4 regions of the Sporosarcina sp. P16b genome follow, and region 1 is predicted to be linked to each of the others. Evidence: riboswitches for the same ligand, from Rfam matches in the RefSeq annotation. Region 1 holds a riboswitch; each other region holds the start of a gene.

Region 1 (6,169 bases):
TTCCAACCTTGTGCCGTTCCTAACTGTTGATCAGCAGCTTGAATTGCTAAATAAAGTGAAGAAAGACAATATGACCAAAGATGAGCAACGTAAGTTATATGAAGATTTAGGTATTACCAAGTTGCGTAAGAATTATCCATCTGATTTATCGGGCGGTGAGCGACAACGTGTGGCGATTGCGAAAGCATTGTTCAGCAAGCCAGCGATTCTTTTGGCGGATGAGCCTACCGCTTCACTCGATTCGGATCGGGCGTTTGAGGTGATGGAGTTGTTGCGTAATGAAACGAAGTCGAATCAGACAGCGACCATCGTCGTGACACATGATATACGATTGATTCGATACGTGGATAAGGTGTACAAGATGACGGATGGTGTGTTGAAGTTGGAGAGTTCGGCTGAGATGGCATTGGATTCGACGGAATAAGCGAGGGTTGAATAAATAATGAAATAAACGCTTCGGAAAGCTGTTTTATGGCTTTCTGAAGCGTTTTTTTATTGGAGGATTTATTGGGTATGCTCATAAAATTGGACGGAGCGCTCTATTGAACGTGTTCATCGCTCATAGTCCAGGGGCCAGCGCTCTATCCAACGTGTCAACCGATCATAGCCCACGCGCAAGCGCTCTAAGCACAAGCATCATCCCAATAAACCAGCGACGATCTTCCGTGCAACCATGATATCCTTCGTTCCATGTACCAACATCCTGCCATCGCGGAATAACACGAGTCGATGAGCGTTGTATTCACAGGAAACCAAATATGGGTTTTGTTTTAAATTAGAAACAATACCGCGAATGGATTCGGCAAATGGTAGTAGTTCCACTTGTCGGTTCCTTGGCCATGTCAGTTGCACGGTGTCGCGTCCGCACAGCACGGCAGTCCGAATGACTTCATTGGCAGATAGGTAAGGATAGGTTGGAGTGTCTGAGCAACTCGGACAACTAGATTTCTTCATACTGTGCACGTCCATTGCAGCACGTTCGCCTGTCCATAGATCGACGGATTCCAGGCGCGGTTCCATCTGCGCACCCGTTATACACTTCAGCAATTCGGCGGTTTGACGGGCAGCCGTTGTAACGACGATTGGTGAGATGACGCCGACTGTATCGCATGTTAAAGACTGTGGTGGTAACGCTTCGAGTAGACAATGCAAGCAGGGTGAGCCTTCTTTTACACCAATAGGAAACGTCAGCCCGTAGCTACCGACGCAAGCACCCATGAAGAAAGGGATGCCGAGTTGTAACGCTGCGTCATTTGCTAGTAATCGTGTTTCGATATTATCTGTGCCGTCGAGAATGAAATGATGTCCCTCGAATAGGTCGAGAACATTTTCAGGTGTCACATCCGCCACAATCCCACGAACTTTCACATCGCTGTTGATAGCGCGCAAACGGCTTTCTGCTGCAATCGCTTTCGGCAATTGATCCATGACATCTTGCTCTGTGTATAATTGCTGTCTATGAAGATTGGTCCACTCCAAAATATCACGATCAACAATCGTTAGTTCGCCGACCCCTGCACGGACAAGCATTTCCGCTCCGGAAGAACCGAGTGCACCCGCTCCTAAGACGAAAACTTTTGCCTCGCGGATACGCTGTTGTCCAACTGGTCCGATAGGTGCAAATAGCTCTTGCCGAGAATATTTTCCGGTCAATTCGTCACAAGCCCTTCAGTTGGACTGCTTGCTACGCCGTAATCGCGGACTGGCATACGTCCTGCCTTATAACCGAGACGTCCTGCTTCAATCGCGAGTTTCATTGCTTCTGCCATCATGACAGGATTTGCGGCTTCTGATACTGCCGTATTCAGCAATACACCGTCTGCTCCGAGCTCCATCGCGAATGCCGCGTCTTTTGGAGAGCCGACGCCAGCGTCAATGATGACGGGGACATTCGATTGCTCAATGATCAATGACAGATTCAGCGGATTCAGAATGCCTCTGCCTGAACCGATTGGCGCAGCGCCCGGCATGATGGCATGAACGCCTAATTCGCATAGTCTTCTTGCGAGCACTACATCGTCTGACGTATAAGGCAATACAATAAAGCCTTCCTCTAGCAGCATTTCAGTAGCGCGTAATGTCTCTACAGGATCTGGAAGCAATGAACGGCTGCATCCGATAATTTCCACTTTCACCATGTCACAAAGTCCTGATGCCTTTGCAAGACGTGCGATATGTACGGCTTCTTCTGCTGTACTTGCGCCTGCAGTATTTGGAAGTAATGTATAGCGAGTTAAATCCAATTGCTTTAGAAAATTGGGCTGCGACGCTTCGAAAATATCCATGCGTCGTACTGCAAACGTGAGGATTTCTGCTTCTGATACTGCAACTGCCTGCTTTTGTATTTCAAATGAAGGATATTTCCCTGTGCCTAGTAATAACCGTGAAGAGAATTCTTTATCTGCAATTTTTAACATCTTCATCCGCCTCCTACAAAATGTATAATTTCAATTTGGTCTCGATCCATAATCGGTGCGTCATAGTGATCTTTTTGCAAAATCTCTTTGTTTTTCTCCACAATCAAAATACGATCACCTAATCCCAAATGCTCAAGTAACTGTTGAATCGTCGCTACTTCTGGAACGACCGAATAGGTTTTTCCGTTCAGATCAATCATTTTCTTCATTAGACACGACTCCTATTCTATAACTTTGTAAGACTTTTAATGAACGCATAGGGGATAATACAGCCACGCCTGCTACGCCGTTTCGTTGTAAATCAGGCAAGTGGAGCGGCTGAATTCCGCCGATTGCATACACGGGGATCGAACTATACTTTGCAATAGAAAACAATTCTTCCGTGCCGCGCGCTGGTAGGCCGGGCTTTGATTTCGTCTCGAAAACATGCCCGTGCAAGAGCCAATCCGCGCCTTCCGTCGTAGCTTCCTTTGCTTCTTCCATTGAATGAATTGAGCACCCGAATTGTAGCTCGGGAAATTTCCGAAGTGCATCCCGTAAAGACATGCCATAGCCAGTCAACTGCACTTTTCTAAGGTTCAGCTCGCCAGCCACGTAAGGTCTGGCATGTATAATGAGCTTATCGAGTGGAAATCCGCTATTCGCAAGACGCGTAATCAAATCTGTCAGTTGTGCATCTGTCTTGGACTTTTCACGCAAAATAATAGCATCTAGAAACGGCGCTGTCTGCTGCAAGTGTAAAGTCAGTTCGTCAACCGAAAGACAGTCATCAGTCACGCCAAGTAACTTCATTCATTCCCCTCCAATAGAAAAAACCACTTCCCGAATCGGAAAGTGGTGGATGTGTCGACAGAAATATATACGGAACGACTCGCCACTTCCCTCCGCAGATGCTAATCTGTTCAGGTAATAAGGGTTTCAGAGCCACACTCTTTTCTCAGTCCTTGTGAAGGATTCCCCCAATGGTCAAAATATTTAGTTTTCAGAACTAGCGTATCATGTACGTAGTGGAATGAAAAGAGTTTCTTTTATAAAAGTAATAAAGCATCCAAATCGAGAATATCCACCGTTTTCATGCTGGACTGCCGAATCCAGCCCGACTCCTCGAATGCGCTTAATTTGCGACTAATTGTTTCAGGTGTCGTCCCGAGGTGGGAGGCGAGATCTTTGCGACTCATCGGTAATTCGACTGTCAATTGTTGTTGTTCTTCAGATAAATCGGCTAGATATAGGGCGATACGCGTTTCTGCTGCTTCCATACCGATCCGCGCTGCCCGTTGTTCTGTCCGGGCGAGGCGAGAGGAGAATTCCTCTAACATCTTTAATGAGATCGCAGGATGTTTTTGTAGAAGTTGTTGCATTTGATCACGTTGAATAATACATAATTCCACGGGTTCAAGTGTTTCTGCGTAGGCGTCATGAGGTTTGGCATTGAATAATGACAGCTCACCTGTGAAATCTCCCGGTTCTAAAATTCGCACGAGTTGCTCTTTGCCGTTTTCTGACAGGCGGTATACTTTGATTCGTCCTTTATGCAAAATATATAAACCTTCGGAGCAGTCGCCTTCATTGTAAATGATTTTTCCACGTGGATGCGAAGTGTTTCGCGCGAGTTCCTACTACGTGTTTCATCTGTTCAGTTTCCAAATGATTGAACAACGGAACGAGCGATACACACATATTTTGATCCGTCGTATTATTGTGGGGCTGTTGACTCATTCACTTTCACCTCGCTTATATTTCGACTGGCTGGTTTGTCACTAGTATAGCGTATTAATCGAATGGCGTTCAATATAACCAAAAGTACACTTGCTTCATTTATGGAAGCACTGCCTGTAACAATCGGTCCGTCAACTGGAACTTGTTCTCCTGAGCGAACGATTACTCGGTCACCGACTACTACCTCGTCAACAGCGATTGTCATTATTTTACCATCTCGAAAGACACTTGCTTCTAGTGGGGCCAGATCAATAAGTGCCTTGAGGGACGAGCGGGTTTTCTCCATTGTACGAATTTCAAGTAGCGCTCCGAATAAAAATAAGAAGGTAACTGCAGCGGATTCTACATACTCACCAATAAATAGCGCACCGATGACCGCGATGGTCACGAGAAGTTCAATACTAAAAGCTTTCATGCGGATAGCTTTCCATGCCTTGATTGCAATCGGAGTACCCGCGATTAAAGTGGCCGCGATTAATGTAATCTGACGCGCGTCATGAAGGCTTGCGAAGTGCAAGATGATCGCTGCTCCAAGCAAAATCGCGGATAGGGAAGTGATGCGTACGGTTTGCTTTGCGTTCATTTGAATGCCTCCTCTCTATGAGACTTTTTTATTGAGAACTGGATAGCCGAGTTTACTAATTAATTCCTGTAATTCATTGGCTTCTACGATAGATTCATCAAACTCGACTCGAACTTTACTTGAATGGAATAATACTTTTACTCGCTGTACACCTTTTGCTCGAGATAGTGCACCTTCAATTTTTTTGACACATGACGGGCAACTGAATGGTTCCATTAAAAATACGACTTTTTTCATTGATCTCATCCTCTTCTTGTGTATTTGTCAACTTAAGTATGAGAGTATTTTGTGAAAACGACCTTGACGCCCATCAACTTTTGTCAAACAATACTTTTTCTTCTCGTCAAAGTGCTTTATACTGAATAAGCAGTATACATTTATGAATAGAGGAGAATCGTACGGATGAAATTAACCTATTCTGGTAAAACGAAAGACGTCTACCGCTTGGAAGATGGCCACGTGCTATTGAAATTCAAGGATGATGTAACAGGGGAAGATGGTGTATTTGATCCAGGTGCCAACACAGTAGGCCTGACGATTGATGGTGCCGGGAAGTCTGGACTTCGCATGACGAAATACTTTTTCGAGAAATTGGAGGAGCAAAACGTACCGACGCATTACATCGATGCCGATCTGGATGAAGTGACGATGACGGTGAAGCCTGCTACGATCTTTGGTAAAGGATTAGAAGTGATTTGTCGATACCGTGCGGTCGGAAGTTTCTTGCGCAGATTCGGTGCGTATGCCGAAGAAGGACAAGTATTGGATGCATTCGTGGAAGTGACGCTAAAAGATGATGAACGTCAAGATCCACCCATTTCAGAAGATGCTTTGGCACAACTTCACATTTTGACGCATGAAGAATATGCGGTACTTAAAGAATTGACCCAGCAAATTTCTGAAGTAGTGCGATCAGAGATGGCGGAAAAAGGTTTAGAACTTTATGATATCAAATTGGAGTTCGGTCGCGATCCTGAGCGAAACATCATGTTGATCGATGAAATTTCAGGAGGCAATATGCGCGTTTATCGAGGCGATACATATATTGAACCAATGGAATTAGAAAAGATATTATTTTCATAAAACTCAACCGGAAACGAAAATTGTTTCCGGTTTTTTATATTGTCACTTACGCTATGCGCTGACTGACCTAGTATCAGGAGTGTTTTTTATTGTATAAGGGAGGGAGGGGGGAGTGGACGCTCATTCAAGTGGCTAGAGCGCTCTATTGTGCTGCATATTCGCTCTTAGTTTGTTGATAAGCGCTCTATAGGTCCTTGCAACCGCTCATTGTCGCGAGTTAACCGATCTATCTTGCCGGCTATCCGCTCTTAGAACTCCAACAGCATGTTAGAAAACTATAAAAGTGGGTACACTACATATTGTGGGTTCATTATCCAAATAGTAATGAACATCAAAGTACATAACTTACACGAGGAGGAATGCATTT
Region 2 (6,169 bases), on a different contig from region 1:
CCAAGTTTATTGAGTCTTGTTCAATAAGATCGAATGGTTTCACGATGAATTGAAACCACTACCTTAAGAAAGGGCAATTATGTATACAACTAATATTAAATCATGTAAGATACCCCTGTAGGTATGTAAGGAGGGACGAGATGAAAGAACAATCGTATGAAAATCATACACGGGTAACACCTTTGCAACACTATATTTGGTTACCATTAAGCGTTCTATTGATTTTGATAACAGCGGTCTATGGAATTTATCAATTTGTAAAGCATGGTTTTTCAATGCAGATTTTGTTATTATTCGCTGTCATCGTTCTTGCTATTATTCCAGGGATGCTTGCACGGATTTATGCGTTGTCTTTGCAAGATCGATTAATCGTCACGGAAGAACAGCTTCGTTACTTTATGTTGACGGGTAACCGTTTAGCTGCACAATTGACGAAATCACAATGGATTGCATTACGATTTGCTTCAGATGAAGAGTACGTGGAGCTTGCGAATCGAGCAGCAGTGGAAGATCTGTCACCTGATGAAATTAAGAAATCCATAAAATCATGGAGAGCAGATCATCAGCGTGTGTAATGAAAAAAGAGAGCACAGAATCTGAACTAGATCTGTGTTCTCTGTTAATTTGCTTATACAGTATATGTGTTCGTTATCGAGTAACTATTGATAAACAGATAGTAAAAAGGCTAGAGATAAACTACATATCATGATAAGTACAAAAACCACGTCTATTCCATTATACCGTGTAGGATAATAATACGTCCTTGCAGCGCCCATCTGATACTGTTTCGCTTCCATCGCAACGGCAATGCGTTGCGCACGACGTATACTTTGGGCAAAGAGAGGAACGGTATAGGATTGCAATCGCTCATACACACCTTTAATCCCTTTGGAAAACTGTAGATTCCGTACTTTCAACGCGTTCCTGCGAATTTGCAGCTCTTCAGTGACAGCAGGAATTAAACGAAACGCTGCAATAAAGCTATAGGCATATTTAGACGGCAGACGAAACTGCTGCATCATAGCATAAAAGAATAGTACGGGTTGGATTGTTAAGATAAACGTAAAACCGACGAAGCCAAATGAAAGTGATTTACTCCCGAGCAACAGCGCGTGTTGAATACTCTCCTCGGAGATCTTGAGTAGTCCCCATTGCCACAACACCGTTTCACCCTTACCGAATAATAACATCGTCAATCCAGTGGACAGGAATGAAATGACTAACGGAATGGAAAGCAATAAAAGTTTCTTCAGTGAATAGCCACTGAATACATAAAATAATATTCCATATAGAATAGCCTGTGAGATAGCAAAAGGTAAACTTTGATTCACAAGCGTAATGATCAAGAACGCAAAAAATACGATGAATTTTAGCGCGGGATTGACTCGGAATAGCCAGGTTTCGCGTTTAGGTGTGAACCAATTAAACACTCTTTGCACCACCAACTCCATTAGCCGTATGCACAACGCCGTCAACTACAGTCCAAACAGCAGTAGCGAAGTTCTCTACTATTTCCGTATCATGCGTAACCATCAAAATTGTCATGCCTTTCGTGCGCAACTGCTCCAATTTCTCAAGAATAGCGATTGTGTTTCGTGCATCCTGTCCAAAAGTAGGTTCATCGAGTAACAGGATATCCGTACTAGGAGTAAGGGCAGTTGCTACACTCAAGCGACGCTTTTGGCCCGTAGATAGTTGATAAGGATGGCGTGAAACGGAATCGGGCAGGTTAAATAAGCGCATCAATTCCTTTGCATACATGTCTGCATCGGCTTTTGGCATACCGTGCAAAGATACTGTTAATTCTTCCGTAATCGAGTTCGTTACAAATTGTAGTTCGGGATTTTGAAAGACGAGCGATAGACCTTTCGGGAGTTGCCGTTTCTTCTTTTTCCACACAATGGCTACGCCGTTCACTTCATAGACGCCGTTAGTCCGAAGCAATTGCATAAGAGATAAAAGCAATGTACTTTTACCAGAACCATTTTCCCCAACAATCGTAATCCAGTCACCGGCCTGTACAGTCGCATGTTTGGCGGAAATCTTCTCCACTGGACCACGATAACCGTGAAAGTCTTGGATCTGAATTTTCTTTTGCGATGAAACGGCTTGACGATTTAGCATCATTAATTGAAATGCATCAGATGTTTTATATTCTTCCCATACCCCTGGATACCAAATGCCATAACGTTTCAGTTCTTCCTGAAAGTTTGCAAAAATATCTGCAGGTGAACCGTCTGCTAGTATGACACCATGATCATTAAACAACACAACACGATCTACCCAGTCAGCAATCAAATCGATTTTATGCTCCACGATGATCACAGTTTTATCAGCGGTTGCTTCTTTAATAGAAGTCCATATCTGTTGCGTGCCTTCCGGATCCAGTAATGCGGAAGGTTCGTCCAGAAATAGCACGTCCGGTTCCAATAATAAAACAGAAGCCAATGCCAACCGTTGTTTCATACCTTGAGACATTTCATTGATGGGCGTGTGGGCATCTATCAAGTGCAAGTCTACACGCTTCAACACCTCCTCAATAAGAGGTGCCATTTCTTCACGCGGCACTTGAAGATTCTCCAAAACGAATGCGAGTTCTTCATCGACGTAGGTCATACAGAACTGTGTATCTGGGTCTTGGAAAACGAACCCCCACGAGTCAGGTAACTGAATGCTTGTTGCTTTCATTGGCAGTTCGATAGAGTTCGGGATAATGCCACTCAGTACTTGAAGTAAAGTGGATTTCCCACAACCGCTAGGACCGAGCATGAGAACTTTTTCACCGGGCTGAACAGAGAAGGAGAGGTCCTTAAAGACCAAAGCATCTTCTCCAGGAAACTTCAGTCGTAACTCGGTAACGCTGATGTTATTCATAGTTGGATCATACCTCCGCTTTTACTGATCAAGCATCGTATATTCTTTATTATCGACGGGGCGAATTAGCGATGTCACACCTGTTGCTTCTAGCGCTTTTACAATAAACACAGCGAAAATACCTGTGAAGATGAATGCGCTGATTGCACGTAATCCGTATTTCACAATGAGTGCCCATGTTTCGAGTGCTGCGTAACCATAAATCAAATCAAGTCCGAAACTTGCAAGACATGACGCGACTCCTGCTAACCCTGCAATTAAAATAGAATAGCGTCGATAACGGAATGCAGCGAACAATAATTCAGCAGCAAGTCCTTGTACAAATCCATACATCAATACTTCAATACCATGGCCGGCAAATGCAGACAAGGAAGCCCCCGCAATACTTGCGATGAATGCAGTACCGGGCTTTCGTAATAATAGGAAGGCAAACGGCCCCACCATGAACCACATACCGTAAAGCAGTTGACGTGCAACAGGCATGATCGGTTTGACGACAGTGTATAAATCATCCCAAAACTTCATGAGCACGCCAAATACAACGCCGATCATGATGGTGATCAATAAATCGGTAAACTTTAACTTTTTCAAACTCTTCCACTCCTCGTTATTTTTTATACAAAAAAGCCGTCTGAAGAGCAGACGGCCGAGGAAGGAAAGAGATTCCTGTATAATTCCATCGATCACGCTCTCTACGCTGGCATTACCCAGATCAGATTAACGGTCAGCAGAGGATTCATCTGCTATCTCAGCCTGATTCACTCAAGCACCCGGACGGACAATCATGTAAGCAATCCTAGTATACAGCACGTTGAATTGTGTGGCAACTTATGAAATTACTAGACGTTCAATTAAATGCTGACAGTTCAAATGGAACATATTGTATTGAAATCCTGATATACTAAAAGGATCAAACTGTTCATAATTATATTCTCGATATCATGCAAATAGAGTGTAAAAGGAGTTTTTACATGACAAAACATATAGCTTTTATTGACGTGGAGACAACAGGCATGCGTGCCGAGACGAGTGAAGTAATCGAGTTAGGGGTTATGCTTGGAGAGTATGAAGATAATCGTATTGTTCGAGTGGCAGATGAGTATTGCGAGTTTCAAGAACCGTTCTATTCTATCTCCCCGATAATTACCCAGCTCACTGGCATTACCGATCAGATGGTTAGAGGGAAGTCGCTTGATATGGATAGAATACTAAAAATACTAGATCAAGCAGACGGTATAGTAGCACATAACGCATCATTTGATAGGGGCTTCGTTAGTCGACTATTACCTGAAACGCTCGACATGGACTGGTATTGCTCCGTTAGACAAATCAAATGGAAAAATTATGGATTTGAAAACGGCAAACTACAACAATTGCTGAGAGCGCACCGAATTCAAGTGCATAACGCCCATAGAGCGCTCGATGATGCGAAGAATCTAGCTGTGTTGCTGAACTCATCCAATCCCAACTTGGCGGATGATACATTCATCTCGTATTTGATGAATAAAGCCCCAATGAAGAAACCAGCAAAATCAAGATTTTAACTACTAGAAAGACCAGTCATCATGGGATGACTGGTCTTTTCCTTTTCGATACGACTCTTGGGTTACTGCGGCCATGTGGTTTCTATGCTACAACTATATTTAGTTGCGCGTCATGCCACTTATACAAAAAACTACAAAAATCTACTGTCCATGGAATAGTTTATATAGATAAAAGGGTATGGTAAATAGAAGTATGTGACTTACTGAATAACTGAAAGGAATGAGAAGATGAAAGTAATTACAAAGAAGTCACATAAGAAGTTACGTCTTCTATTTCAAGCCTTTTTCGTCATGATGGGTGCAGTGATCACAGCTTATGGACTTGAGTCCGTCCTTATTCCAAACAATGTATCGGATGGTGGGGTTACAGGCCTAAGTATTGTAGGTTCTAAAGTTTTTGGACTTCCGTTAGGCGTTTTGATTGCGATTTTAAATATCCCGTTTATCTTCCTTGGTTACAAACAGGTAGGTACGCGCTTTGCAGCACTTTCTGTCGTGGGCATCGTATCCTTAAGCGCCAGTACAAGTTTAATGCATCATATTCCCATCATTGTTCAAGATGATACATTATTGATAACTGTCGTTGGCGGGATCATTATTGGAGTCGGAATCGGAATAGCTTTGCGTAATGGTGGAGCACTCGACGGTATTGATATGCTCGCAGTATTGCTTTCAAGAAAACTCCCATTTGGTACAAGTGATCTAATCTTATTCCTAAATGTTTTTGTCTTTATTGTCGTTTCAACTGTCTTTGGGCTGACTGGTGCGATTATGTCAGCAATTGCTTATTTCATCGCATCGAAAGTCATATCTATCATGGAAATTGGATTTAGTGGTTCCAAAACATATAAGATTGTAACGGATCAACCTGAATTGATGATTGAAGAGATTCACGGACGTTTAGGTCGGAGAGCAACATATCAAGTAGTGCAGGAGAGTTTTACAAAAGAGGAATTCATAGAAATCACTTGTAATATTTATCATTTGGAAGATAGTAAGATGAAAGAAATCATTCGTGACGTAGACAAAAATGCATTTGTGGCGGTATATGAAGTTGCAGAAATTAAGCGGGGGAATTTTGGCGGGAGCCAACTACGTTAAGTGGATGTAATTGAAAATATATTTGTCTGCAGAATATAATTGTATAGTAAGCAAGTCTAGCTTTGATAAAAGAGTGTAGGGATTAGAATATTACAACTCCGCAAAAAGAAAATAACAAACAATCACTCACTCATCTGTTTTAAAGGGAAAAGTATCTTGGAGACTAATCCCGCGTGTGGAAGTATTATTATTAGTCCTTCAATAACGCAGTGATCTTGATGTTTATTCTTCTATTAAGAGAACATAAAAAGTCCATATATGTTCGCGCATTGAATTTATGAAAAGGTGCTGAATTAAATATGGTTTAGCTTTTTAGAGTAATAAGTTATAATGAAGTAGACGATATATAGATTTGGATTTAGCTTTTTGTTTATATTGCGGTCACTCTCTATCTAGAGAGTGTGGATTGAAATGAGCAAAAGATGAGAATTTATCTAGACTACCTGAGTCGCTCTCTGTATAGAGAGTGTGAATTGAAATTGTCGCTAGGGGTTGCGGAAGGGATATTTATTTGTCACCCTTTACAAAATAAAACGAATCACGTAAAAGCGTCTGCATAGTAGCAGACGCTTTTTTCAATTATAAAGTAAATTTTCGTACAAGCGCATTGAGTTCTTCAGCCAATCGGGCTAAATCGTCGGAGTTACTTG
Region 3 (6,169 bases), on a different contig from region 1:
TACTTTCTCGTCAAATCACTATTGACGAAATCGATAGCCTCTCCAACTGAACGATCCAATTCTCCCGATACACGATCGACTTCAGCCAAATGCTTTTTGCCGTTCGCTTTTGATTCATTGATTCGACCCACTAAGCCGTCCACTGATGAATGGGCAGATGTCAGGCTGTCTTGAACCGTTTTGATTCGTTCGATTTCATTGGACAGTGTATCCGAATTAATAAATTTCTCAAGATCCGTTAATCCATTTTGGATGGAGCCAATTGCCGAAAGTCCGTTATCGATTCGGCCGACCATCGTTTGAAGTACACCAATTGTCACCTTGGGATCTTCCGTCGTTTCTAGCAATCCAGCAAGTTTCTCATCAATTTCTGTTTTTGAGGCTTGAAGTTCATTGAACCGATCGCGAAGTCCTTCATCGAAAGTTTGTAGTTGTTCCATAGCATCTTGAATTGCATTTTGGCTATTCGTATCGAATTGATTGCGTGCATCGACAATCTTCTGCTGGCTTGCCTGTAGCTGTCCGTTTAGTTGATTCAACAACTCGAGGCTCGGTTTCTCCCCTTTAGTAATAGCGGCTTGCACTTTATCAATGGCTTGTTTGGTCGACGATAATTGATCCCGTAACGCGATGAATCTCTGTTGCAAACCGTCAAGTTTGTCACTGCCTGTCACTTTACTTGCCGCTTCTAAAACAGAAATGACTGTATCCATTTTACCAATCTGACTTTCTATCGCAGTAGACATAGTGTCGAATTGCTCCTGGTATTTACTGAAGTCAATGGATTCACGCTTACCGATTAAGCTTTGAACGACTTTCTGTGCATTGCTGTTTACTTCAGTCGCGCGATTTAATATGCTCGTCATATTTACGGAAAGCTCATTCAACTGCTTCATGAGCTTTTGAGTTTGCGGTGATAATACATTTTCGTAATTGCCTTTAATTTTTTCCATATCTTCAGCGAGTTTGTCAGACAGCGCTTGTGTTTGCGTAATTAAATCAGTCGCTGGATTGTTACCGCTCTGCAAAGTAGAAATGATCGTTTCCAAATTCTTTTTCAGACGGTTTAAATCTGTGACGCTATCATTCAAAGTACTCTGCAAATCTTTAATGTTTGTAGATTCTTTAAGGTTCTGATCTTGTTTTTTCAAATAATCGTAAATATCATCTAAACGCGCATTCGTATCTTCCAACTTGCCTTGCTTATCACGTAGCGATTCGACAAGACGATCGACGTCTTCTCCTTTGCCTGACAGCTCGCTCGTTAAATTAGGTACTTTGCGAAATGCCGTCTGTGCACTCTCCAAATTAGACGTAATGACGCGCAACGTGTGATCCACAGCCTTTTCATTCTCTTGCAACTTATTGATCAAGCGTGCGTTCAACTTTTTCGCATTAGCATGCACGGCATTGACATCATCCAGCACGACATCTACGCGATCAATAGATGAATCGGCAAAATCCAAGCCTTTATCTACCATCTGTAATTTCGAATAAATTTCAGGAATGTCATATTCCAATTGATAAATTAAATCCCGTAGTTTTTCGATATTCACTCGATTTCCTTCAATTTCTACTCCGAGATTATTGAATACTTTGAGGACTGCTTCATTCGCTTGTTCGACGAATGTTTTGTCGATATTTTCTACAATAGCAGACGCGCCTTTGCCCGCTACTTTCGGGGAAATTGCATTGATTTTTTCATTAATATAATAATCCAATGATGGCTTTTTAATATCATCGGTTACGATACTGCTTAAATTCTCTGAGAAGTCTTCCGGAATAATGATCGCAGCATAGTAATCGCCGTGTTTCACGCCTTTTAACGCTTCATCTTTCGTTACAAACTGCCAGCCTAGATCGTCGTTCTTGGTCAGCGAGACGATGACTTCATCCCCGACATTGAATTCCTTATCCTCGATTTTTGCACCTACGTCTTCACTGACGACCGCGACTTCTACGCCTTTCGTATTGGAGTAGGGATCCCACGAAGCGAGGATGTTCATCCAAGCATAAAGGGAAGGGAGAAACGCAATCGCCGCAATGACAATGAGCGCGGCTTTATTCTTGGAGATATTCCGGAGATCCCGTCTGACTATGAACCAAATTTTATTCATCTAGTATAAACCCTCACTCTATATTCCGTCATTCGCACGTCACACTAATAAATTGGAGAAAATTGTATTGTTTAACACGTCCGTGATTTGCTTCTCCGTCAGCTGTTTGTCATGCGTTTTTGACCAATCGTTAACTAGTGCTACATAAGATTTGAATAAAAGATATGCAATCAGCTCGCTGTCACATGGCTTCAATTCTCCTTTTGCGACACCGCGATCAATCTTTCCAGCAATGAAATTCACTATTTCCTTCTCAATAGTAGTTAACACATCTCCTACAGCAGGTGTGCGCAACTCTTTCTCTTCTTCTATCAGTTTAATGAATAACTGATGCGTCTCGCGAAATTTCAGCAACTGCATAATACGCGCATGGGCATTCTCTTGAAAAGTCGCACCTTCTATAGCTGTCCGTTCAGAGATATCTTTCATTTCTTCAACCATTTTCCACACAATTGAATGAAATAATTCCTCTTTATTTGAGAAAAACGTATAGATCGTACCCTTTCCTACATTCGCTATCTTCGCTACCTGATCCATCGTCGTCGCTTTATAGCCAAACATCGAAAATGATTTTTCAGCCGCCAATATAATTTCTTCTCTTCGATCCATGAAGACACTCCCTTTAAAATGACCGAAATACCATTCCGGTCTGCTAGTCATTATATTACATAGATGACCAATTAAATGCAAGAGGTTTGCGGATTGTTACTAGAATAGTTACTAAATTGAAGTTGACTACTTTACTAGACTATGTAACGATAAGAGTTGGATAAACACTAGGGGTGCTTTAGCTGAGAAAGGCGTTCGCCTTAACCCTTGAACCTGCACTAGATAATGCTAGCGGAGGGAAGTGGACATATGACGGATTTTGGCCGTACTATGCAACCGCTTCGCACAGAGAAGTGGTTTTTTTGTGTGAATTTTTTGAAGAAATGAGAAGTGGTAAGAATATGATGAATAAAGTTTTAGAGTTTACGAATGTCTCTTTTCATTATCAAGCAACGAAAGCTTCGAAACCTACTGTTATTTTCGATCAAGTTGACTGGCACGTTAAAGAAGGCGAATTCGTTAGCATTATTGGACCAAGCGGGTATGGTAAAAGTACGTTATTCCGACTCGTCACCGGCCTTGAGAACCCTGACAGTGGGAAGATTTCATTGAACGGAGAAGTGACAATGGGGCGGCTAGGCAAGGTCGGCTATATGCCGCAGCAAGACTTACTCATGCCGTGGCGAACGATTCTAGAAAATGTTCAATTACCAGTAGAGCTTCAAGGACGCAAACCTTCTTCCGATGAAATCATCCAACTACTCGCTGACTTCGGACTAGCTGGAGAAGAAAACGCCTACCCTGGAAACTTATCCGGCGGGATGCGACAACGTGTTTCCTTTTTGCGAACGATCCTGACCGGCTCAAATATTTTATTATTGGACGAGCCATTCAGCGCACTGGACGCAATCACGCGGCTGACGATGCAAGAGTGGCTAATCGATCAATGGCAGAAACTCGATAAAACCATCGTCTTCATCACACATGATATCGACGAAGCTTTATTTCTATCCGATCGCATCTTTGTGCTCGCTGAAAAACCGGTGCAGACGATTCGCGAAGTCATCGTGCCTCTCAGCCGACCACGCACGACGCGGGACTTGGCACGCCCGGAACTGATGGAACTGAAAGAGCAACTCATCGGCGACCTTCGTTCGGAGGCGCGGCTATGAAGAAGATGACTTCGTATAGTTGGTCTATACTTTTCGTCGCGATCGTACTTGGCGTATGGGAAATTGCAGCACGTCTTTACGACAAAAGCTTCCTCTTCCCGTCCCCTTCTGCGATTCTGATCAGGTTATGGGAGCTGAAAACGGAGCTGTTTATCCACCACTTACCTCCGACTGCTTTAACTATTTTGATCGGCTTATCTATTTCGATCATCATCGGATCCACACTGGCGATTGCGATGTATAGTAAGAAGCCAATTGAGCAAGCGTTTTACCCTATTCTCATCGCGTCGCAAACGATTCCTGTCATTGCGCTCGCACCGATTTTTGTCTTGTGGTTCGGCTACAGCATTTGGAGTAAAGTCGCGGTCACCGTCCTCATTACTTTTTTCCCGATAACCGTCAGCGTTTTCGACGGCTTACGCTCTTCGGATAAAAACTTGCATGAATTAATGCGGACAATGGGCGCATCTTCAAAAGATATCTTCTATAAACTAGACCTACCTTCCGCTTTGCCATCATTCTTCTCCGGGCTCAAAGTGGCGGTTACACTTAGCGTAATCGGTGCAGCTATTGGAGAATGGCTAGGCGCTCAGGCAGGACTCGGGTATTTCAGCAGAAGAATGATGACGCAATTTGACAGTGCCGCCGTATTCGCACCGATCGTCTTGCTTTCTGCAGTAGGTATTATCTTCTTTCTACTCGTCGTCGTATTAGAAAAACACTTTTTACACTGGAGGAATCATCAATGAAAAAACGTCTGTTCCTTAGCATCATGTTTCTTCTGTTATTGCTAGCTGGATGTACGAAAGATACACCCCCTGCTAAACAAGAAGAAACACCTAGCAATGAAATGAAAAAAGTTAGTATCATGCTCGACTGGTATCCGAATGCCGTACATAGTTATCTATATGTAGCGCAGGAAAAAGGCTATTTTAATGAAGAAAATGTGGAGGTAGACATTCAATTTCCTGCCAATCCGACCGATCCAATGAACTTGACTGCAGCGGGAAAAGTGACACTTGGACTGTATTACCAACCCGATGTCATTTTAGCGCAAGCAAATGAAGATATTCCGGTTAAAGCGATTGCCTCCATCGTGCGTGAGCCGCTTAATTACACCGTCATGCTGGAAGAAAGCTCGATTCAATCACCTAAAGACCTTGAAGGGAAAACTATCGGCTATCCCGGGATTCCACTGAACGAATCGTTGATTAAAACGATGGTGTCGAATGACGGGGGCGATTACGACAAAGTACATATGATCGACGTCGGATTTGAACTGGAATCTTCACTCGTTTCAAAACGCGTCGATGCCGTGACGGGAACATTTATTAATCACGAAGTGCCTGTCATGGACTCAAAAGGATTCAAAACACGCTACTTTAATCCGGTAGACTATGGCGTGCCGAATTATAGTGAAATCGTGTTATTGACGAGTGATGATACTTGGGATAAAGAACAAGACGCGATCCAGGCTTTCTGGCGAGCAGCACAAAAAGGCTATGAATTTATGGTAGAACAGCCCGAAGAAGCACTCGACCTCTTGCTGAACAACCAAGATCAAGCAAACTTCCCGTTGGACAAAGCAATCGAAACGGAAAGCTTACAAATTCTATTGCCTAAGATGGATACACACGGTGAAGCTTTTGGCGCTCTGGATGAAACTTCGTGGGAAGATGTACGGGACTGGCTCCATGAAATGGAAATGATCAAGACGAAACCTGAAGTGGACGATATGATCTTAGATATTAGTACGGATGAAATGTTTTCTAAAGTAACGAAGTAAAGTACACAAAAGGCTATTGCGGGCGTCTCCATGACTGATCGCAATAGCCTTTTTCGATTGTATGTGATTAGTCAGGATATACGGTAAACATCACAGCAAAGGACTTCTTCATTGCAATCCCATTTTTATTCTGTAGCCCTCGATCCACACGTAAATAATGAACACCTGGCTGCCATTCTGTAGTTGGTGTAATGAATAATTGCTTACTATTCATAGGATCCACTCTCGCTGTAAAACTTTCGATACGTTCTGCACTGTTTGGCTTACGGGTAATAAAAATATGTGGAGCATACTCTTTTCCAAGTGACAATTCGCTCGTAAATTTGATTGTGAATACTTTATTCGGTAGTACTTTCAACTCTGGAAAATCACCGGTAAATTCATTCGGTGAAGTAGGTGTAGTGATAGCAGGCAACGCGTTGCTAAGTCGTTCTATATTGACTAAACCCGCACCGAAATAAATATCTTTACCCGGTGCCCCTAAGTCAGTCGCTGTCATTTCAAGTAGCCTACTAATCTCAGCAGGCGTTGCTTCCGGCTTCAAA
Region 4 (6,169 bases), on a different contig from region 1:
AAAAGAAATGGAGATTCCATTCAAGAGAGAAGAACGAAAAGTTGCAAAGGCTTTCCGTCATATTGGGCATAGTCATGACTAATCATGCGTTATCTTTGTTACAGCTATGCGATTCTAGTTTTCCCATCGGCTCTTTTAGTCAATCATTCGGATTAGAAACCTATATTCAAAAAGACAAGGTCACCGATGCTAACACATTTTCTGAGTGGTTACATGTCTATGTGCATGAACAGCTTGCTTATGCAGACGGCTTGGCTGTAAGACTCTCATATGATGCACTGGATAACGATGACCTGGATAAGGTTTGGGAATTGGACCGCATATTGACTGTACAGAATCTTGCTCGCGAATCACGTGATGGTACACAGCGTATGGGTGATAGAATGTTAAACATTGCAGAAGCCATTTACAAAATACCTGTGTTAACTACTTATGCCCAAAAAATTCGTGATAAACAAGCTTTTGGCCATCCAGCCATTGTTTTTACGATGATCGGACATCATCTTCAAGTAGAAAAGAATACAACGGTTTTATATTACTTATACTCGACGGTTGTTAGTCTTGTGCAAAATGCTGTACGGGCAATCCCGCTTGGACAAACTGCTGGACAGAAAATCATTTACACTTTTCAACAACAACTTCAGCAAACGACAGACAAAATAATGGAATTAGACGAAGAAGAGTTTGGCGTTGTATCGCCAGGCCTTGAGCTTTCACAAATGCAACATGAACGTGTCGGGATACGTATTTTTAGTTCGTAATGAATATAATGAAATTGATAATAAGGATGTGCTTAGAATGGGACCAATTAAAATAGGTGTCGGTGGACCAGTTGGTGCGGGAAAAACCATGCTTGTTGAAAAAATTACACGCGCGTTAGATGGCGAAGTGAGTATGGCGGTTATTACCAATGATATATATACGAAAGAAGATGCCAAATTTTTAGTTGCGAACGGTATTCTTCCGGAAGACCGTATTGTCGGCGTGGAAACAGGAGGCTGTCCACATACGGCAATTCGTGAAGATGCTTCGATGAATTTCGCTGCGATTAATGAATTGAAAGAAAAACATTCCGACCTCGAGTTGATTTTTGTAGAGAGTGGCGGTGATAACCTAGCGGCTACTTTCAGTCCAGAACTCGTAGACTTTTCCATATATATAATTGACGTAGCGCAAGGTGAAAAAATCCCGCGCAAAGGTGGACAAGGAATGATTAAATCTGATTTGTTTATTATTAATAAAACAGATTTGGCACCATACGTTGGGGCGAGTCTTGAAGTAATGGAGTCCGACACAAAAGTATTTAGAGGAAATAAACCTTTCTTTTTCACCAATTTAAAAGATGATCAAGGACTAGATGAAGTGGTTGAATGGGTCAGAAAACACGCTTTGTTAAAAGGACTAGGACAAGATGTCTGAATGGACAGGTGTTCTTGACCTTGTCATGGAAAACCGACAAGGACGCTCCGTGGCGAAAAGCGTTTACTTTCAAGGTGCATTTAAAGTGATGCGTCCCGTTTATTTCAATAAAAATAGTTATCCATGCTATTATTTATTGAATCCTGGCGGTGGCTATTTAGATGGAGATCGGTATCAAATGAAAGTCACGCTTGGTGAACGAGCGATGCTGACGTTGACGACCCAGTCAGCGACGAAAGTATATAGAACACCGACCGAGCAAGTATATCAAGAAACAGTCATTCGTATGAAAAAGGATAGTTATCTAGAGTACTTACCGGATGCACTTATTGCATACAAAGATGCCAGTTGCTATCAAAAAAATAGTATATACATGGAAAAAGGAGCAACTTTGCTGTATGCCGAAATTTTGACTCCGGGCTGGTCGCCGGAAGGAGAAAAATTCAGCTATGACATGCTCCGTTTGAAAACCGAGATTTATATGGAAGGTCAACTTGTTGTCTTTGACCATATAAAACTTCATCCAGCGTCACAAAATATGAATGAGTTAGGCTTTATGGAAGGATACACACATTTGGGTTCCTTAATTGTCGTGGGAGAAAAAACGAATGATGCTCTATTGGATCGATTATATGAAACTCTTCAACAAGAGGCTGGAGAATTTGCATTCGGATTGTCTAAGCTTGCCGTTCCTGGCTTCACTATACGCATCTTGGCAAACTATACACAAGTCATAGAGCGAATTATTTCAGTCTGCCACCACGTAATTAGCGAAGAATGGGATCAAATGAAACCAAGTTTTTTAAGGAAGTACTAGAAAATGCCCGACAATTCAATGAGTTGTTGGGCATTTTCTGTCCGTTATGCTAGTACTGCAGAAATTAATATGCATGGAAAGTAATAAAGAAGGCTAAATTATTCCGTATATATTCTGCAGTTTGTTCAAACAACTTTGTCACTGTTCAAATGATTGAAACACAAAAATTAGGGTATTATTATACATACGTGGTGTGTCATTCGTAGGATTAACCATGTCCGTCAAGTCAATAGAATGTATAGCAGTCTTTGCGTGTATTGGTTCAACACTCACGGTAATTATTAAAGGCTGCAATAAGGTTGTTACACATGTGTGAAGTTAATCTTCTGCCTGGTAGTGAGTGAAGATGTAATAGAGTGTACGGGGAGTAAGTTCGCTACGACTTACGGTGTTTGGACCATATATTCGAATGATATAAAGCATAGTAGAATATTAATGGATTTGACAACAACCTATTGCTAAGTTATATTAGAGTTTAAATTTTTTTAAAGGATTTTATACGTGAGCAGGAATGATGGGTAATTAAACTTCAGGCTAGAAGGCTTGAATTAGTAGTTATGGATAACGTAAGATGAGCCATTTTATAAAAAGAGGCTTTATACTATTTTTGGAGGTGTTCCCTGTGGTAGATGACTTTGAAGCAGAAAAAGTTTTTGAAGACAGGCAGTACGAGCGAATTCAGTTTAAGCTCATCTTAGAAGGTCGTAAGTATAAAGGTGACTATCATGACGGTAAAATTCAATGGCTTAATCCACATCCCAAACATGATGTTGGCGAAGAAGAAATAATTGCCATAGAGGATAAAGTTTTGGAACTTCTATCAGAGCAAGGGATTCGAAGTGAAGCGGATGATATTGAGATCGAACAATCGAATAGCGGAAGTCAAACTCGACCACTTCAGTCATTTAAATTGAAGATTCAAGGCGAAGAATTTAAAGGTACATTCATTAATGGCAAAATTGAATGGTATCATCCTAAACCACGACGTAAATTAGAAGAAGAGCGCGTAAAAAAAATAGAAGAAGATGTTGAGAAAAAGCTAAAAGAACATCTAGAATAACAAATTGACACTGCGTGAAATCTGCCGAATAAACGTATTCGATTGAGTGAGACCAACATAAGGTCTTCTGCCAATCGCTGTGTTGTATGTAGGCTACGTGCAATCTCAATTCGTTTGACCTTTCTGACAAGTTAAGACTACAATGAATATACAAATGAAATAGTTGTTACCGCTAGGGGTGCTCTCTGGAGCTGAGAGAAGCATATGCTTTAACCCTTTAACTTGATCCGGTTCATACCGGCGTAAGGAAGTGGTGTAGATGTTACTTAGCTGATTTCTGTGCTCTGTGATGTCTCTCCGCCACTTCTTGTCAAGAAGTGGCTTTTTCATTTATCACGAAAAAGGAGAGAGTATACATGAAGTTTACAGAACGTTTATTAGAGAAGACATTACCGATTTGGAGACAGAATCATAGTCACCCGTTTGTCCAAGAGATTGGAAATGGTCTGTTGGATCAGGAGAAGTTTCGTTTTTATATGGTGCAAGACTATTTGTATTTAATTGACTACGCGAAAGTGTTTGCTGTGGGCACAATGAAGGCTACGGATGTAGAGACGATGGGTAAATTTGCTGCATTGCTTAACGGTACACTACACACCGAAATGGAACTTCACCGTCAATATGCAGCACGCTTTGGCATTACCGAGGAAGAGCTCGAGAATGCTCAGCCGTCTCCAATTGTCCTAGCGTACACGCACTATATGCTACATGTAAGTCAAAACGGCTCTCTAGCGGAAGTTGTCGCTGCATTATTGCCGTGTGCGTGGAGCTACTGGGAGATCGGCAAAGAGCTTTCGGAATTGCCTGGTGCGCTGGAACATCCATTGTATGGTGACTGGATTCGCATGTATTCATCGGAAGACTTTGGCGAGTTGGCTACTTGGTGCTTAGAATTAATGGACGAAACTGCAGAAGGCAAGCCTGAATCAGAATTAGTGAGGTTAGAGGAGATCTTCCTTAATATGACTCGATATGAGTATATGTTCTGGGACATGGCCTACACGAAGCAAATGTGGCCTGGTATGCATGAAGGACAGATGATTACAAATTAATATATAAGAAACGTCCGACTATTTAAGTTGGATGTTTTTCATTTAGAATTGAATGGATATAAACAGCGCATGCTATTCCTAAAGGAGGTGTGCGCCATCTTTGCAAAAATAGGTTTGGCACTTGGAGTTTTATTGACAAGTGGGTCGGGTACTAGTGATGAGTCAGCTGCTGCACTTAGTAAAGTGGAAGTACCGGCATACGCCAAATGGTCAAGGCTTGCGATCAAACAAACGATGCTCAAATATCCTCATGCAGATATCAAGGATTATTTGCATATCGCAACCGACTCAAAAAAAGTTACGGGCGTGGAGAAATTTCAGCTTTGGTTAAAAGAGGAAGAACGGGAATTCGGTTTAATAGTGACTGTCACCTATTCAGCTGAAACAGGTAAATTTATTCGCATCGATTTTCAAGAAATACCTGTTCAATAAGCCAATGCCCCTAGACCATATAACATGGTGCAGGGGCGTTGGTTTATTCGGGATCTCTTTGATAAAAGAAATTGGGAGTTATAATGTCATTGGCAAACCGTTTGTGATAGACATAGGTAGCGGCGGGTGATAGTGGTGGAATGAGCCATACCCAGTTACCTGTCACTTTTCTTCCTGCACTTTGCTCTTTCTTTTCGAACGATTTGAATTGTTTAGCTGCGGTATGATGATCAACAAGTGTGACGCCTTCTTGCTGGTAGGAATGTAGAACGGCTATATTCAACTCTACAAGTGCTTTGTCTATCCAAAGAGATCGATTGGATTTCGTGTTAAGGCCCATCAGTTTGGCGACAGACGGCAAAAGATTATAACGGTCCGCATCTGCAAGATTACGCGCTCCAATTTCCGTACCCATATACCAGCCGTTAAATGGTGCCATAGGATATTCAATTCCACCGATATCAAGACGCGTATTGGAAATGATCGGAACAGCATACCATTTTGTATGCAACTCAGAAATTCCTTTGATTTCGGGATGACTGATAGGTACCTCTTTTACTAACGACTTTGGCAATTCAAAAAGCCGCGGAGATTTCCCATACTCTTGAATGACAAGCGGTAATACATCAAAAGGTGTTTTGGCTCCTTGCCAACCAAGGCTTTCACATAACTTAGTCATTTCAATGGATGTAGAGTCACCAATGTTGATTTGTTCTTCTCGTGAAAGTCCTAGTTCATCATAACAACTGTGAATAAACTGGACTGCTTCTTGAAATAGCTCTATTCTATTTACAGATAGCACCATAATCATCAATTCCATATACAAAGTGTAGCATCTGGCAAATACGATGAGCTGACATAATTTCGGCAAATTACTGACTTTTCATTTAATCTGAGAGTAACCGGTGTATCATTTCTTGTCCTGCGTCTTTTGGATAGGATCGGTATAGATGTCCTGATAAGCGAACTGGATCACCGAAGAAATACCGTTCATATTGCGTTTGTCTTGTGCCGAACGAACTCATCGTCAAATCCCAAGCCAACCGAAATAGTTGTACACGTTCAAACGCGGTTTTCGTAGCACCTTGTAGGTACTTTGTGAGATCAGGTTGAATAGCCGAATGGAAATCCTTATCGGTAGGTAGCGCAACCATCCCACTTGCTCCAATTAGCTGAATGATTTCACTAAAACGCGGATAGACTTTGGGGAAAATATTGCTAGCTATTTGAAGTGGTATCGCACTTGGACACATATAACCCCATTGATCGGGTAATGCATCGGCTTCGGATTTATCTCGCAAGGCTTTCATCGTTTCGAGCCCTATAATTATTTCAGACAATTTCTCTTGAATGTGGAGATATTCCGCTATATTAATCGTTTGGACGAGT

Evidence for each region. Region 1 has a riboswitch for thiamine pyrophosphate ahead of CSV77_RS11145 (thiamine phosphate synthase). Riboswitches for the same ligand answer to the same signal wherever they lie in the genome.
Region 2: another riboswitch for thiamine pyrophosphate. It lies ahead of CSV77_RS09240 (ECF transporter S component); the one in region 1 lies ahead of CSV77_RS11145 (thiamine phosphate synthase).
Region 3: another riboswitch for thiamine pyrophosphate. It lies ahead of CSV77_RS06005 (ABC transporter ATP-binding protein); the one in region 1 lies ahead of CSV77_RS11145 (thiamine phosphate synthase).
Region 4: another riboswitch for thiamine pyrophosphate. It lies ahead of tenA (thiaminase II); the one in region 1 lies ahead of CSV77_RS11145 (thiamine phosphate synthase).

Annotation. Positions count from the first base shown of each region.
Region 1 covers NZ_PDYO01000008.1:116,320-122,488, forward strand. The annotation lists gene CSV77_RS11125 (ABC transporter ATP-binding protein) at 1-424, shown strand, start outside; gene CSV77_RS11130 (ThiF family adenylyltransferase) at 637-1,653, opposite strand; gene CSV77_RS11135 (thiazole synthase) at 1,650-2,423, opposite strand; gene thiS (sulfur carrier protein ThiS) at 2,420-2,626, opposite strand; gene CSV77_RS11145 (thiamine phosphate synthase) at 2,610-3,209, opposite strand; TPP riboswitch at 3,280-3,388, opposite strand; gene CSV77_RS11150 (Crp/Fnr family transcriptional regulator) at 3,446-3,955, opposite strand; gene CSV77_RS17140 (hypothetical protein) at 3,984-4,136, opposite strand; gene CSV77_RS11155 (P-type ATPase actuator domain-containing protein) at 4,114-4,719, opposite strand; gene CSV77_RS11160 (heavy-metal-associated domain-containing protein) at 4,735-4,956, opposite strand; gene CSV77_RS11165 (phosphoribosylaminoimidazolesuccinocarboxamide synthase) at 5,122-5,802, shown strand.
Region 2 covers NZ_PDYO01000006.1:66,000-72,168, forward strand. The annotation lists gene CSV77_RS09225 (DUF6526 family protein) at 141-575, shown strand; gene CSV77_RS09230 (energy-coupling factor transporter transmembrane component T family protein) at 660-1,430, opposite strand; gene CSV77_RS09235 (ABC transporter ATP-binding protein) at 1,423-2,874, opposite strand; gene CSV77_RS09240 (ECF transporter S component) at 2,896-3,465, opposite strand; TPP riboswitch at 3,547-3,658, opposite strand; gene CSV77_RS09245 (exonuclease domain-containing protein) at 3,846-4,418, shown strand; gene CSV77_RS09250 (YitT family protein) at 4,647-5,519, shown strand; gene CSV77_RS09255 (methyl-accepting chemotaxis protein) at 6,099-6,169, opposite strand, start outside.
Region 3 covers NZ_PDYO01000003.1:57,814-63,982, reverse strand. The annotation lists gene CSV77_RS06015 (YhgE/Pip domain-containing protein) at 1-2,117, opposite strand, end outside; gene CSV77_RS06010 (TetR/AcrR family transcriptional regulator) at 2,157-2,726, opposite strand; TPP riboswitch at 2,886-2,983, shown strand; gene CSV77_RS06005 (ABC transporter ATP-binding protein) at 3,071-3,838, shown strand; gene CSV77_RS06000 (ABC transporter permease) at 3,835-4,587, shown strand; gene CSV77_RS05995 (ABC transporter substrate-binding protein) at 4,584-5,624, shown strand; gene CSV77_RS05990 (S8 family peptidase) at 5,692-6,169, opposite strand, start outside.
Region 4 covers NZ_PDYO01000005.1:21,312-27,480, reverse strand. The annotation lists gene ureE (urease accessory protein UreE) at 1-82, shown strand, start outside; gene CSV77_RS07895 (urease accessory protein UreF) at 75-761, shown strand; gene ureG (urease accessory protein UreG) at 799-1,419, shown strand; gene CSV77_RS07885 (urease accessory protein UreD) at 1,412-2,236, shown strand; gene CSV77_RS07880 (YheE family protein) at 2,859-3,296, shown strand; TPP riboswitch at 3,461-3,562, shown strand; gene tenA (thiaminase II) at 3,653-4,348, shown strand; gene CSV77_RS07870 (DUF3889 domain-containing protein) at 4,397-4,780, shown strand; partial or broken gene CSV77_RS07865 (nitric oxide synthase oxygenase) at 4,824-5,495, opposite strand; gene hpaB (4-hydroxyphenylacetate 3-monooxygenase, oxygenase component) at 5,668-6,169, opposite strand, start outside.